DNA from 2 places in the Bilifractor sp. LCP21S3_F8 genome. Region 1 is predicted to be linked to the other one. Evidence: predicted binding sites of a transcription regulator. Region 1 holds the regulator's gene; the other holds the start of a gene.
What was found. The regulator Rex, encoded in region 1, represses fermentation and respiration genes when NADH is low (regulators of the CRP and FNR family bind a similar motif). The targets are predictions, from matches to a motif close to ATTGTTAANTANTTAACAAT.
Positions count from the first base shown of each region.

Region 2: ACTQ3A_RS08600 (4Fe-4S dicluster domain-containing protein) is a predicted target of Rex. The motif match lies at 4,355-4,374, and genes of this name have one in related genera.

Region 1 covers NZ_JBQKIK010000007.1:96,467-103,347, forward strand. Annotated here, with positions in the region: gene ACTQ3A_RS05325 (undecaprenyl-diphosphate phosphatase) at 1-600, opposite strand, end outside; gene ACTQ3A_RS05330 (YebC/PmpR family DNA-binding transcriptional regulator) at 688-1,431, opposite strand; gene ACTQ3A_RS05335 (NAD(P)H-hydrate dehydratase) at 1,753-3,273, opposite strand; gene ACTQ3A_RS05340 (redox-sensing transcriptional repressor Rex) at 3,477-4,118, opposite strand; gene ACTQ3A_RS05345 (ABC-F family ATP-binding cassette domain-containing protein) at 4,305-6,341, shown strand; gene ACTQ3A_RS05350 (NADP-dependent isocitrate dehydrogenase) at 6,449-6,881, opposite strand, start outside.
Region 2 covers NZ_JBQKIK010000016.1:16,214-23,094, reverse strand. Annotated here, with positions in the region: gene ACTQ3A_RS08615 (AAA family ATPase) at 1-558, opposite strand, end outside; gene ACTQ3A_RS08610 (Na+/H+ antiporter NhaC family protein) at 833-2,185, opposite strand; gene ACTQ3A_RS08605 (NAD(P)-dependent oxidoreductase) at 2,832-3,818, opposite strand; gene ACTQ3A_RS08600 (4Fe-4S dicluster domain-containing protein) at 4,487-4,885, shown strand; gene ACTQ3A_RS08595 (bifunctional hydroxymethylpyrimidine kinase/phosphomethylpyrimidine kinase) at 5,217-6,101, shown strand; gene mgtE (magnesium transporter) at 6,221-6,881, opposite strand, start outside.

The DNA of each region.
Region 1 (6,881 bases):
AGCGAGACTGCATCCTGCCATGATCATGCCGATTCTGGACACCCCGGGAACCGCTGAAATTCCCTGGAATGCGCCGATGATTAAGGCGTCAGAATACTTCGTGCCTTTCGGTTTCTTCTTCCGGTCGTCCGAGAACGAGGATACCATCAGCATCAGTGCGGTAACCATAAATCCCATGGCGGTGATCAGAAGATTCCGGGCGCCGATTTCGGCGAAACGACGAAGAATCAGGGCGATCAGAAATGTCGGAATCATGGAAACCGCCATATACACCACAAGTCTGCGGTAAGCGGATTTCAGCATCGGACGGTATTCTCCATCCTCCGGATGTCCGAAGTTTTGCGCATAGGTGATCAGATTGAATATGCCGTCCCGGATGAGACCGGTGAGCGCGTTCCACAGACGGAGAAGATCATCCTTCAGAACGAGGCATACCGCTGCCAGAGTTCCGATATGCATCAGCGTCAGAAACTTCAGCGAAAGCCCGGTGCTGATTCCCATAAAACTGCCGGCCAGCACCAGATGTCCGGAGCTGCTGACAGGAAGAAAGGATGCAATACCCTGTATGCACCCCAGAATCATCGCCTGTAGAATAGACATCGTTTACTCCTTATTTGTTCAGAGTTATAAGAAACCGGTCCGAAAAAATCTGCAGGTCGGGACCGGTTTGTGATCATATCAGTTCAATTACTCCTCGTCGAGCTCACCGTCGAGGTTGGTGTACACATTCTGAACGTCATCGCTTTCATCCAGAAGATCCAGAATCCTCTGAAGCATCTTGCGGTCATTCTCATCCGTCAGCGCGGTCTTTGTCTGCGGAAGCATGACGACATCCGCCTCAGACATGACAATGCCCTTCTTCTCGAGAGCTTCCCGAACCGCAGAGAAATCATTCGGAGCAGTCAGGATCTCATAGTAATCTTCCTCTTCATTGAAATCTTCCGCGCCGCAGTCAAGAGCAAGCATCATGAGATCATCTGCGGAACCATCATAATCCTCTTTGCTGACGATGATCTGTCCCTTCTCATCAAACATAAAGGAAACACATCCGGGTGTTCCGACATTTCCGTTTCCCTTTGAAAATGCGCTTCTGACATCTGCTGCCGTGCGGTTCTTGTTGTCTGTAAGTGTCTGGACGATTACGGCAACTCCGCCGGGGCCGTAGCCTTCATAGGTGATGTGCTCATAGTTGTCCGCGTTCGCGGCACCTGCAGCCTTTTCAATACCGCGCTTAATGGTATCGTTCGGCATGTTGTTGGCCTTGGCTTTTGCGATTACATCACGAAGCTTGCTGTTGTTGTCCGGATCCGGTCCGCCCTCTTTCACGGCAATCACGATTTCACGGCCGATGATGGTAAAAATCTTGCCCTTAGCCGCGTCGTTCTTCTCCTTCTTGTGCTTGATGTTCGCAAACTTTGAATGTCCTGACATAAAATTTCACTCCTCATTAAATTGTAAATAGTATATGAATTCAGCGCCGTATACGGTAACCGGCCATGCTGTATACAACACCACAAGCTGTATGCAGAGTCCGGCGGTTTTCATAACTCGCGCTAATTTTAACATTACTTTAAAAATATATCACTGAATGGATGGATCGTCAACCGGCTGCAAAGAGAGTCAAATCGGCTCAACGCAAATACAAAGAGAGTCAAAGCGGCTGCAAAAAGAGTCAAAGCAGCAAAGAAGCAGAAAATTTCAGAGTTCTGTCTCCCTTTGAGGTGACAGCGGAAAAGGCGCGGCGCCGGTTCATCAGAGAAATTCGTGGATGAATTCGAGGATGTTTCCGGCAGTTGCGGAGGCCTCTGAATATTTCTCGGATGCCCGCTCTCCGCATTTTCCGTGAATGTAGACTCCGAGTGCGGCAGCGACACCGGTATAATCTCCGTGCTGCGCGGTCAGACCGGCGATGATTCCGGTCAGGACATCTCCGCTCCCGGCTGTGGATAGTGCGCTGTTGCCGGACCGGTTCAGGAAGCAGCTGCCATTCGGGAGCGCTGTGACCGTTGCGGCGTCTTTCAGAACCACCGTGTTGCGGACCTCCTCGGCAGCATGCCTTGCGATGCTGACGGCAGATGACTTGATATCTGAGGGAGCGATGCCGGTCAGACGGCTCATCTCACCAACGTGTGGTGTGAAAACGGAGGGAAAACGGATTTCCCGAAGGAGGTCGCTGTGCGCCGCAATGAGATTCAGCGCATCAGCGTCAAAAACTGCAGGTATTTTTCTTTCCTGATTCAGACGAAGGAATTCCCGCATAAGAGAAAGCGCCGTATCGCCGGTTCCAAGTCCTGGACCGATCAGTACAGTATCCGCCCATTTCATATCCGCTGCAAGCTGTGGAAAGTCTTTTGCGCCATCCCGGTATGTGGAAATGAGAGCTTCCGGGAACAGTGCGCAGATTGGTGTGCGGTTATTTTCTTCTGTGAAGATTTTCACCATTCCGACACCGGTCAGAAGTGCGGCCTTTGCGGAAAGATATGCCGCCCCGCAGATATTCCGCGATCCGGCGATGACGAGAATCTTCCGGAAGGTTCCCTTGTTGCCCGATTCATCACGCTTCGGGAGATATTCAAGATCACTGTGTTCGATGGTATACAGATGGCAGGCCTTCGTGATTTCTCTGGTAAGCGGAATTCCGATCTGCTTCACTTTGACCTTCCCGGCACAGGCTGCTCCTGGATAGATGTAGAGACCTGCCTTTCCGGTTGTGAACGTGACAGTGAGATCCGCACGGACAGCTGTCCCCATGATCACGCCGGAGTCGGTGTTGACACCGGACGGCATATCGACAGCGGCGACAGGAAGCTCGGAATGATTGATTCGGTCAATAAGTTCGGCATATATTCCGGTGATGTCCCGTTTCAGCCCGATCCCGAAAAGAGCGTCTATAATAAGAGAATAATCCTCCGGATGGAAATCCTCCAGTTCCGCGCCCGGTGTGCTGCGGGCGCGGATGACCGGGATCGGAAAACCCTCGATGATATGAAGCTGCTGTTTCAGCTGGTCACTGAATTTTTCCTCCGGTCCGGCAAGAAAAACCGTGCAGCTGTATCCTTCCTCGCAGAGAACGCGGGCCACAGCGACTCCGTCTCCGCCATTGTTTCCCGTTCCGCAGACGACGAGGATCCGATCCATGTCATACTGCCGTTTTTCAATTTCTGATGCACAGGCAAGTGCCGCCCGCTCCATGAGGACCATGGAAGGCATTCCAGCCGCGACAGCGCTTCGATCCGCGTCCTGATGCTGCCTTGCACTCAAGATCAGTTTCATTCTGTATCCTCCCTTTCTGCTGAAGAACAGCGCAATTCATGAGATCCGATAAACGTTCTCTTCACTGCTCCAATTCATGAGATCCGATAAACGTTCTCTTCTCTGCTCCAATTGATGAGATCCGATAACAATTTTCTTTTCCGTTCCAAAAAGAGCCCCCATCTACGCGAGGGGCTCTTATATCGTCTTGTATCGGCAGGTGTCTACTTCTCTTCGAGTGTCTTGAGGTTGTAGGACAGCCGCATCAGACTTTCGGACAGATGAACATTCTGAACAGCCACATTCTTCGGTACCACAAGGTTCAGATCGGTGTGCGCAAAATTCCAGATGGCGTGAATGCCGTTTTCGATCAGCATCTTGCTTACCTCAATGGCGTATTCCTTTGGGAGAGTCAGCGTCGCGATTTCGACATCATTCTCCCGGAGAAAGGATGGAATCTCGTCCGTCATACGGATTGGAACACCCCGGATGACCTTGCCCTTTAATTCGGGATTATTGTCGAAAAGTCCGATGATACGGAAACTGTTCTTCTCAAAGTTCGTATAATTCGCGAGAGCCTGTCCCAGATGTCCGACACCGATAATGATAATATTGTGTATGCGGTCCAGTCCGAGAATTTTGGCGATCTCCTCTCGAAGATACTGCACATTATAACCGTAGCCCTGCTGCCCGAAACCGCCGAAATTATTCAGATCCTGCCGGATCTGAGAGGCGGTCACCTTCATCTGCTGACTGAGTTCACCGGAAGAAATCCGCTCAACGCCGGCCTCCTGAAGTTCACCGAGATACCGGTAATAACGGGGCAGCCTCTTGATAACGGCTTTCGAAATTTCTTTCTGACTCATAATAAGAAAACCTCCTTGAAGCTACTACCATTATATGTAATTGTCTAATTTTTGTCAAAGTATTTCTCTTTTTCCCGGTGCCCTTGCTTTGTTGTTTTTTTTCGGTATAATTGGAAGGTAAATGCTCCGCCAGAGAAGCGGCGGGACGCAAACAGGAAAAGCTACGAATGTGTGAGGTGGACAGATATGATTCTCTCCTGTCAGAATATCAGCAAGACATTTGGATCAGAGGAAATCCTGAAGGATATTTCCTTTCATATTGAAGAAAGGGACAAGGCCGCTCTGATCGGCGTGAACGGAGCGGGCAAATCGACGCTCCTCCGGATCATTACCGGAGCTCTCAGCCCGGATACCGGAGAAGTCACCGTCACACACGGCAAGACCATGGGATATCTGGCACAGTACCAGGACATGGAATCCGATGAGACGATCTATCAGGAGGTCCGGAAGGCAAAGCAGGATATCCTCGATATGGAGCAGCGTCTGCGGGAAATGGAGCGCCGGATGGACACGGTCACGGGCGAAGAGGCCGTTTCGCTGATGAACCGCTATACAGAGCTGATGCATGAGTTTGAGCTCCAGAACGGATATGCGGCGGAGAGCGAGATCACAGGCGTCCTGAAGGGACTCGGATTTGAGGAAAAAGATTTTGACCGCCGTCTTGGCTCCCTCTCCGGCGGCCAGAAGACACGGGTCGTTCTGGGAAAGCTCCTGCTGACAAAGCCGGATATCCTGCTTCTCGATGAGCCGACCAACCACCTGGATCTCTCCTCCATCGAGTGGCTGGAGAATTTTCTTATCAATTATCCGGGAACTGTGCTCATTGTCTCTCATGACCGGTATTTCCTGAACCGCATCGTCACGCGGGTTATCGAGATCGAAAACGGAAGATCCATGAGCTTCGAGGGAAACTACAACGAATACAGCCGGAAGAAATCAATCGTGCGCAAGGCACAGTACAACGCATGGGCGAAGCAGCAGGCAGAAATCCGTCATCAGGAAGCGGTCATCACCAAGCTGAAGCAGTTTAACCGGGAGAAGTCAATCAAGCGCGCGGAATCCAGAGAAAAAATGCTCGATAAAATGGAGGTTCTGGAGAAGCCGCAGGAAGTCAGCGCGGATATGCGCATTGAGCTGAAGCCGAGGACGGAAAGCGGCAAGGATGTGCTCACCGTGGCCGGTCTGTCCAAGGCATTCCCGGGGCTTCTTCTCTTCCGTAATCAGTCCTTTGAGATCAAGCGTGGAGAGCGGGTCGCGATCATCGGTGACAACGGAACCGGAAAGTCCACCATACTGAAAATGATCAACGGTCTTCTGACGCCGGATGAGGGAAAAATCGTCCTCGGTTCCAAGGTCCATATCGGGTACTACGATCAGGAGCAGCAGCTGCTTGACCCGGAGAAAACAATCTTTCAGCAGATCGCCGACGACTATCCTACGCTGACCGAAACAGAGATCCGGAATGTTCTCGCTGCCTTTCTGTTTACCGGCGATGATGTATACAAAAAGATCTCTTCCATCAGCGGCGGCGAGCGCGGGCGTGTATCCCTGGCAAGACTGATGCTCTCGGAGGCAAATTTTCTGATCCTTGACGAGCCGACGAACCACCTGGACATCATCTCCAAGGAGATTCTGGAAGATGCCTTGAATGAGTATACCGGAACGGTGCTTTATGTGAGCCACGACCGTTATTTTATCAATCAGACGGCGACCCGCATTCTGGAGCTGACCAATCACACTCTGGTCAACTATATCGGCAACTACGATTATTACATGGAGAAAAAAGAAGAGCTGACGCGTGCCTATGCCTCCTCTCCCGCGTCTGACGGCGCGGGCGGAAAAGGCCCCGGCGGCGCAGGAACAGCTTCCCTCTCCTCTTCCGGCTCCGAATCAGGAGACTCCGGATCAGCGCCGGCCGGACAGACTGCCGCAGATGGAATTCCTGCGGCAGCCACGGATTCCTCCGGCTCCGGAAAACTGGACTGGAAAGCGCAGAAGGAGGAACAGGCGAGACTTCGGAAAAAGGAAAACCGGATCCGTAAAATTGAAGAGGAAATCGAGAAACTGGAGGCGAGGAACAAAGAGATCGACGAAGAATTTCTGAAACCGGAGACCGGAACGGACCTGCAGAAATGCCAGGAGCTCGCGAAGGAACAGAACGCGAACAACGACAGGCTTCAGGAACTCTATGAAGACTGGGAGACAGCTTCCGACGAGGAATGACCGGAATGAATTCTATAATGGCCCGAATGAAAAGATGATTGTGGAATACAGGAACAGCCGCTGTGCAGAACTCTGCACAGCGGCTGTTCCTGTTTCCGTGTAAGTATTTACAGCATGGAGTCCAGTGTGTCGCGGATGGCGAGGATGAAATCCTCGGAATTCAGCGTCTTCACATTCGGAAGTGTTGTGATTCTCGCGAGATCTCCGGTCATTTTTCCGGACTCAATGGTGGTGATGGTTGCCTTCTCAAGCTTATTCGCGAAATCGACAAGCTCCGGGAGCTTGTCCAGCTCTCCCCGTTTGCGAAGAGCGCCGCTCCATGCGAAAATAGTGGCCACAGAGTTCGTCGAAGTCTCCTCGCCGCGCAGATGCTTGTAATAATGTCTCTGAACGGTTCCGTGAGCAGCCTCGTACTCAAAATATCCGTGCGGGGATACCAGAACAGAGGTCATCATCGCGAGGGAACCGAAGGCGGAGGACAGCATATCACTCATGACATCTCCGTCGTAGTTTTTGCAGGCCCAGATGAATCCGCCCTCC
Region 2 (6,881 bases), on a different contig from region 1:
GCCGAACAGACTGCTGTTGATCATGATGTCCTTATACCTCTTATCGTCCGGCAAATAGCCCGCGTAATGCATCTGATATTCATCTCTCGCGTCATCTACTGCCTTGATCATGCGGCGTGCCTCCTGCTCCTCCAGTTTCAGATCATAGATGCAGTGATGCAGTCTGTCCGAATAGGAAGCGTAGATATAGATATGCATCGTGTTCGGCATCTCAGCCAGAATAAAATCCGAGCACCGGCCGACGATAATGCAGGATTCCCTCTGCGCCAGAAACTTAATGATGTTCTGCTGTGTATGAAAAATCTTGTCCTGCACATCACTTGTGCCTCCGCCCAGCGGAAACTGCATCCGGGAGAACGGATTCTCGACGCCCTTCCTCGCCGATTCCTCCGATTCCTCAATCACCGAGGCCGGAAGATCCAGCTCCTGCGCGGCCTTCTCAATCAGATCTCTGTCGTAATACTCGACTCCCAGATCCTCTGCCATACGCTTTGCGATCGGTCTTCCCATGCTGCCAAACTGTCGGTTCACGGTTACCACAAATTTACTCTTGCTCATAATCATTCCTCTTTCTAAATAAACAACCGGACGGTATGAAGCGCCACGTACTGTATGGAGCACCACAGGCTGAGTGAAGCACCACGCGCTATACGGAGCACCACAGGCTGAATGAAACACCACGCGCTATACGGAGCACCACAGGCTGTACATGTCCGGCCACAGATTTCCTCCCACAACAATTGCCCGATCACTGCCTGTCCGGATATTTACGCATCTCATATCATATCCGATAACCTTCTGCGCTACATGACAAATCCGATAACCTGCTACGCTACATGACAAATCCGCAGACCAGATACGCAACAACCGAGGCACCGGCAGCTATCAGCACATAAGGCAGCTGCGATAGTGCGTGCTCCATGTTGTCGATGCCGGCGCTCTGCGAGGACAGAAGCGTCGCGTCTGTATAGAAGCACGCATGGCTTCCGAAAGCACCTCCGGAAATAACCGCGGCCATGATCAGAATCGTGTTCGCGCCAACCGCTGCTCCAAGCGGAAAAACAATCGGAGTTACGATAGCGCTCATGCCCCAGAGAGATCCGGTTGTGAATGCCAGAACTGCTACCAGAACGAAGGTAACCGCCGGGAACACAGATCTCGTAAGAACCGGCTCTGCAATCTGAATGATGAAATCCGTCATCTTCATGTCGGCCAGCACCTTTTCCAGAGAAAACGCCATGATCAGAAGGATCAGGATCGGAAGCATGTCGGCAAATCCCTTGCAGATCGTCGTATAGAAATCCTCCATGCGAATGACCTTTCTCGGAATATACATCACAAAGCAGACCAGGATGCCCACTACGACCGCCAGAAGCAGATTTCCCGTCGCGATCGCAAGAGCGACAAGCACACCCATTGGAATGATGAAATCCCAGATATTACCTTCCTCTGTGTATCCCTCTTCGTCATGGTTGTATTTACGGCTCTTTTCGCTGTATACCATACCGGTTTCGGCGACACGCTGGTACGCCTTCTTCATCGTACCCATCTTTGGCATGACACCAAGACAGAACAGGAACACAATCAGAAGGGTGAAAATCGGATAGAACAAATACGGAATGGCGTGCGTATAAGCCTGAAGACCGGTCGCATAGCCGAGCTTCTGCACGCTGTCCTGATCAGCGAAGATGCCCGCGTAGAAGACTGCCCATGTGGAGAACGGAAGCATCACGCATACCGGAGCGCCCGTCGCATCCAGCATGTAAGCCAGTGCCTCTCTCGGGATCTTTCTCTTATCATAGACACCTTTCATGCACACACCGATGGTCAGCACATTCAGATAATCATCTACAAAGATGAGAATGCCGAGAATGAAGGAAGTAAATAACGTCTTGCGTTCCGTGTTGCAAAATCTGGAAACAAGCCGTGAAAATCCATAGCTTCCCTTCGATGCCGTCAGCAGCGCAATCAGGCTGCCGAACAGGCCGCAGACGATGATGATCCAGACATTTTCAGCGAGTGTGTCCTGGATGAGCTGACACCACTTTGTCAGGAAACTCCCTTTATAATAAACCAGACACGCAAGCAGTGATCCTGCAATCAGAACCTCTGCGCACCTTTTTGTCAAGACCGCAATAACGATAATAGCCAGGATAATAAATACTGAAAGTAAACCGGTTGACATGTGCTTCACCTCACTACTTATCCAAAAACCAATCAACAGTTACTCTGGAGAGACGTCTCTGAATACCCGATACACAACACGATATATAACACAATATACACAATCCAAAAACCGTGTACAATCTTCCTCGCGCTTCGTGTGCGACAGTCCTCTCCGCATTATCAAACAGCCTTGCAGATGTCACGCAACGAGTCCAATCGACAGCTCTCTCCGCGCTATCAAACAGCCTTGCAGATGTCACGCAATGAGTCCAATCGTTCAATCGACAGTCCTCTCTGCGTTATCGGAAAACCTGCGAAAACAGAAAAGGGCATGCAGAATAAATCCACATGCCCCTTTGCACTGTCTGTATTCAGAATATAGGATACAAAAAAAGAAGTATCCGGCTGTCTGCCGACGATACTTCCTTGTATCACAGATGTCTCTGACTTTTCTTTATGGAGAATCATAACAACCTTTTTGCAGTATGACAATACCCGCGGTCCGGTATTTTTTTAACAGAAATCAGTTAGGTTATCGGCCTCTTCAAATTCCTTATACTGCCGCTCTGCCTTAGTTTTTTTCAACAGAAATCAGTTAGGTTATCGGCCCGCGGTTTTTCTGAAGAGCAGAAATTCCATGACTTAACGTTATCCGTGGGCAGCGATCACACGGCTCGCGCCGGTCTTCCGCCTTCTTCGACAGTTTTGATATCCTCCAGCACCATCGTCATGCTGCGGGCAAAGGAAGCGCCGGTGATTCCGCCGATGTGCGGACTGAAAATGATCCTGCGCGAGATCTCCCGCGGTTGTTCGAGCAGCACATGATCCTTCTGCACCGGCTCGCAGTCGAGGGTATCCAGCCCGGCCATCGCCAGCTTTCCGGATGCCAGGGCGTGAATCAGCGCATCATCCTCCACAAGCTCTCCCCTGGATGTATTCACGAAATATGATCCTTCCTTCATCTTGCGGAAGAAATCGAAGTCCGCCATGTATTCCGTTTCGGGAGTAACGGGAAGGTGCAGACTGACAATATCGCTCTGCTCCAGCAATCTGTCCAGCGGCAGATATTGCACGCCGTACTCCTTCTCCCTCTCTGCCGAGAGAGGATGTCTTTTATAATAGAAAATATCACGCGTTCCGTAAGCCTTCAGAAGGTGCGCGGTACGCCTGGCAATATTTCCGAATCCTACCAGCCCGACCGTGCAGTCGGACAGCTCCCTCAGCGATCCTGACCGGATATACCCGCCTTTTACCTGAATCTGCCGTCCGTCCCGGACCGCCTGGTCTCCGTTCACCACATCCCGCAGCATTCCAACCATCAGAAGAACCGTCTGCTCCGCTACCGCGGAAGCATTCATTCCCTGACTGCTGCAGACATAGATCCCGCGATCGGCAGCCGCCTCTGTGTCGATCTGGTCATAAGCCACTCCCTCAGAGTGAATCATCCGGAGATTCGGCATCCCGGCGATCAGGTCACCCGATACCCTGGAGATGGCATCCGACACAATGTACTCCGCATCCTTCGCCCGGGAAAGGTACTCGATATCCGTCAGCCCCCTCGGCATGTCTATGATCTCCAGCCTGGAGAGATACGGGTTTCCGGTTGCGTACTTCTCAATATTTCCCTTTTCCCCGATATGTAAAACCTTCATCAATAATTCCCTTTCATATATCTACTGTATAAGCTCTTCGAAAACGCAGACAGGATCGTCGCACGCGAAGCGCGCGTAAGAGACTGTATGCGATTTCGAAGGCAACAGGTATGAGGATGAAGCGCGAACGCGCGAAATCCTCATACCTGTAGGATTGCGAGAGTGCGAAGCACGGAGCAATCCGTAGCTTATACAGTGTGTAGCACAATGTATCTTTATCGTATATCCCTTCATTATCCCGACGCTGAGCTGCCGGAACTTGTACCTCCGCCGGTTGTTCCTCTGATACCCGTTCTTCCATGTCTGTTCTTCTGTCGATTTTTCTATTATGCACTTCTGTCATCAGAAGGTTCAAGACCAGAAGCGCCGAACAACAAGACAAAATCTATCTGTCCTTACCTGTCCGCTGTGCAGATTCGTCATATTTTCAGGAAGCTCTTCTGATTTTTTTGTTGATTCGGTACAGAAAATTGCCTGATTCTGCCATTCCCGTATTGACGAAATATCCTGAATACGATAGATTAATACTATGAAAGTATGTTAAATATTGCACAATCTTTCGGTAATCTGAAACAGACTCAGAAGTGATGACTCTGGGTGTTTTTTGCGGTATCCGCCGCAAAAGGGAAATGCAGTACTATTTATATTGACAAGGAGGATGTCAAGTTATGAAACGTCTGAAGGTTAACAAAGAAGCCGAGTGCATGAACTGCCTCACCTGCGTTCAGGTATGCGCGAATACCTATTTCAAGAGCGACGATCTGGATCTTGCCGCTCTGCGGATCGAGACGGTAAACGAAGTATTCCCCTTCGAGACCAAACCGGTAACCTGTATTCAGTGCGGCAAGTGTGCCCGGAACTGCCCGAAGAACGCTATCACACAGAACAAATTCGGCGTTTACATGGTGAACAAGAAACTCTGCACAGGCTGCGGAACCTGCGTTGAGGTCTGCCCGATGCATGTGATGAGAAAGGATCCCGCAACCGAAAAGGCATTCAAGTGCATTGCCTGCGGCAAGTGTGCGCAGGCCTGCCCGATGGACTGCCTGTTTATTGAAGAAAAGTGAAAATGGTCCGGAGCGACAGACGCCCGGTGAAGGCACACCGCGCAAGCGGGTCCCTCACCGGGCGTCTGTTTTATCCGCTCTCCGAAAACGCAGACAGGCTGCCTGCCGCGAAGCGCACGTAAGAGGCTGTATTCGAATACCTGTAGATTGCGGGAGTGCGCAGCACGGAGCAATCCGTAGCTTATACCGTTTGTGCCACGATGTAACATATGGTAGTTTACTGGGTGTGAAAAATTAATGAGTACTGATTATATCTTTACTGATCCAATCTTATAAAATATAAGGATTGATGATTGAATTGATTGAGATGAAATTTGAAAGGAATTGCTCAATGATTAAGAAAACAGCCGCAATTAACGACCTCTCCGGCATGGGACGCTGTTCTCTGGTGGCGGATATTTCGGTTCTCTCCGCCATGGGAATTTCCGTGAATCCGGTACCAACCGCTGTACTGACGGCGCAGACCGAATACACGGGATACTACTCCAGAGACTGCACCGCGGACCTGCCGCATTATCTCTCGCACTGGTCCTCGCTCCATGCCCGCTTCGACGGCATTCTGACCGGCTATCTGGCGGATTCCTCTCAGACCTCTTTCGTCAGGGATTTCCTCGAACAGTTCAAGACCGGGGAAACCACACTTCTGGTCGATCCCGTCATGGGAGATGACGGCTTCACCTACGCAAATTTTTCACCCGATCTGCTCCGCGACATGAAGGTTCTCGCCAAACAGGCCGATATCCTGACCCCAAACACCACAGAGCTCTGTCTTCTGACCGGTGCCGACCCCGCAGAACTTCTTTCCTCTCCCGCAGCGTCGCTTCTGGAACAGATCCGGGACCGGGCCCGTTCCCTTCTGAACAAGCCGGGAAAAACAATTCTTGTCACCGGTTTATCCGGGGAGCTCTGCAGTCACTCCGCTGACAGAACACAACCGAAGATTGGCAACCTGCTTGTGAACAGCGAGGGAGAAGCTCTGTATCTCTTCCCGCACGAAAAAGGGCACTTTTCCGGAACCGGCGATCTTTTCGCCGCCATTGTCCTCGGCGGACGTCTCAACGGATGGAGCTGGGACAGAACCGTCAGGACTGCCGGAAACTTTCTGTCCGCCGGCGTTCACGACTCCATCGCAGCCGGCACTTCCTTCCTCGACGGAATTAATTATGAAAGGTATCTTCCGATGCTGATGCCGGACATATGCTCTGACATCCGCTGACGAAATATGCATGGCTCTCTCAGACTCCGGTCTTCGCGTCTTTGGCTCAGAGGATGGGCAGCCATGATCTGACTGGAAATTCAGCCGGACATACGCTATGGCTGCAAATTCAGACGGACTCAGGCGCCGAGGAGCAACGGAAGGGTGAGCTTGGCCAGTCCGAGGAAGATAAAGAATCCAAGAACATCGGTCGCCGTCGTCACGAAAATTGAGGACGCAACGGCCGGATCCGCATGGATTTTATCCAGCACAACAGGAACCAGGAAGCCGAAGACACCCGCGACGATCATATTCCCGATCATGGCGATGAACACAATCACTCCAAGATAGAAATTTCCATAGATCAACCAGACAATCACGCCTGTCACAAGACCATTGGCGGCACCGTTGATAATGCCAAGCAGTATTTCCTTAAAGAACCCTTTCATCGCCTCCGCGAACGTTATCTTGTTATGCGAGAGCTCACGGACCAGGACGGACATTGTCTGCGTACCGGCGTTGCCTCCCATTCCGGATACAATCGTCATGATCGCAGAAAGAGCGACAACCTTATTGATGGTGCTCTCGAATGCCTTTACCGTGAACGAAGCGAGAAATGCCGTCGCAAGGTTGATCAGGAGCCACGGAAGCCGGAAACGAATCGACTGCCCGAGGGAGGTCTTGAGGCTTTCCTCCGAGCTTACACCGGCCATCTGAAGCATATCCTCGTCATGCTCCTGAATGATGACGTCGATGACATCATCTACGGTGATGATTCCGAGAAGCTGTTTCTTCGCGCTG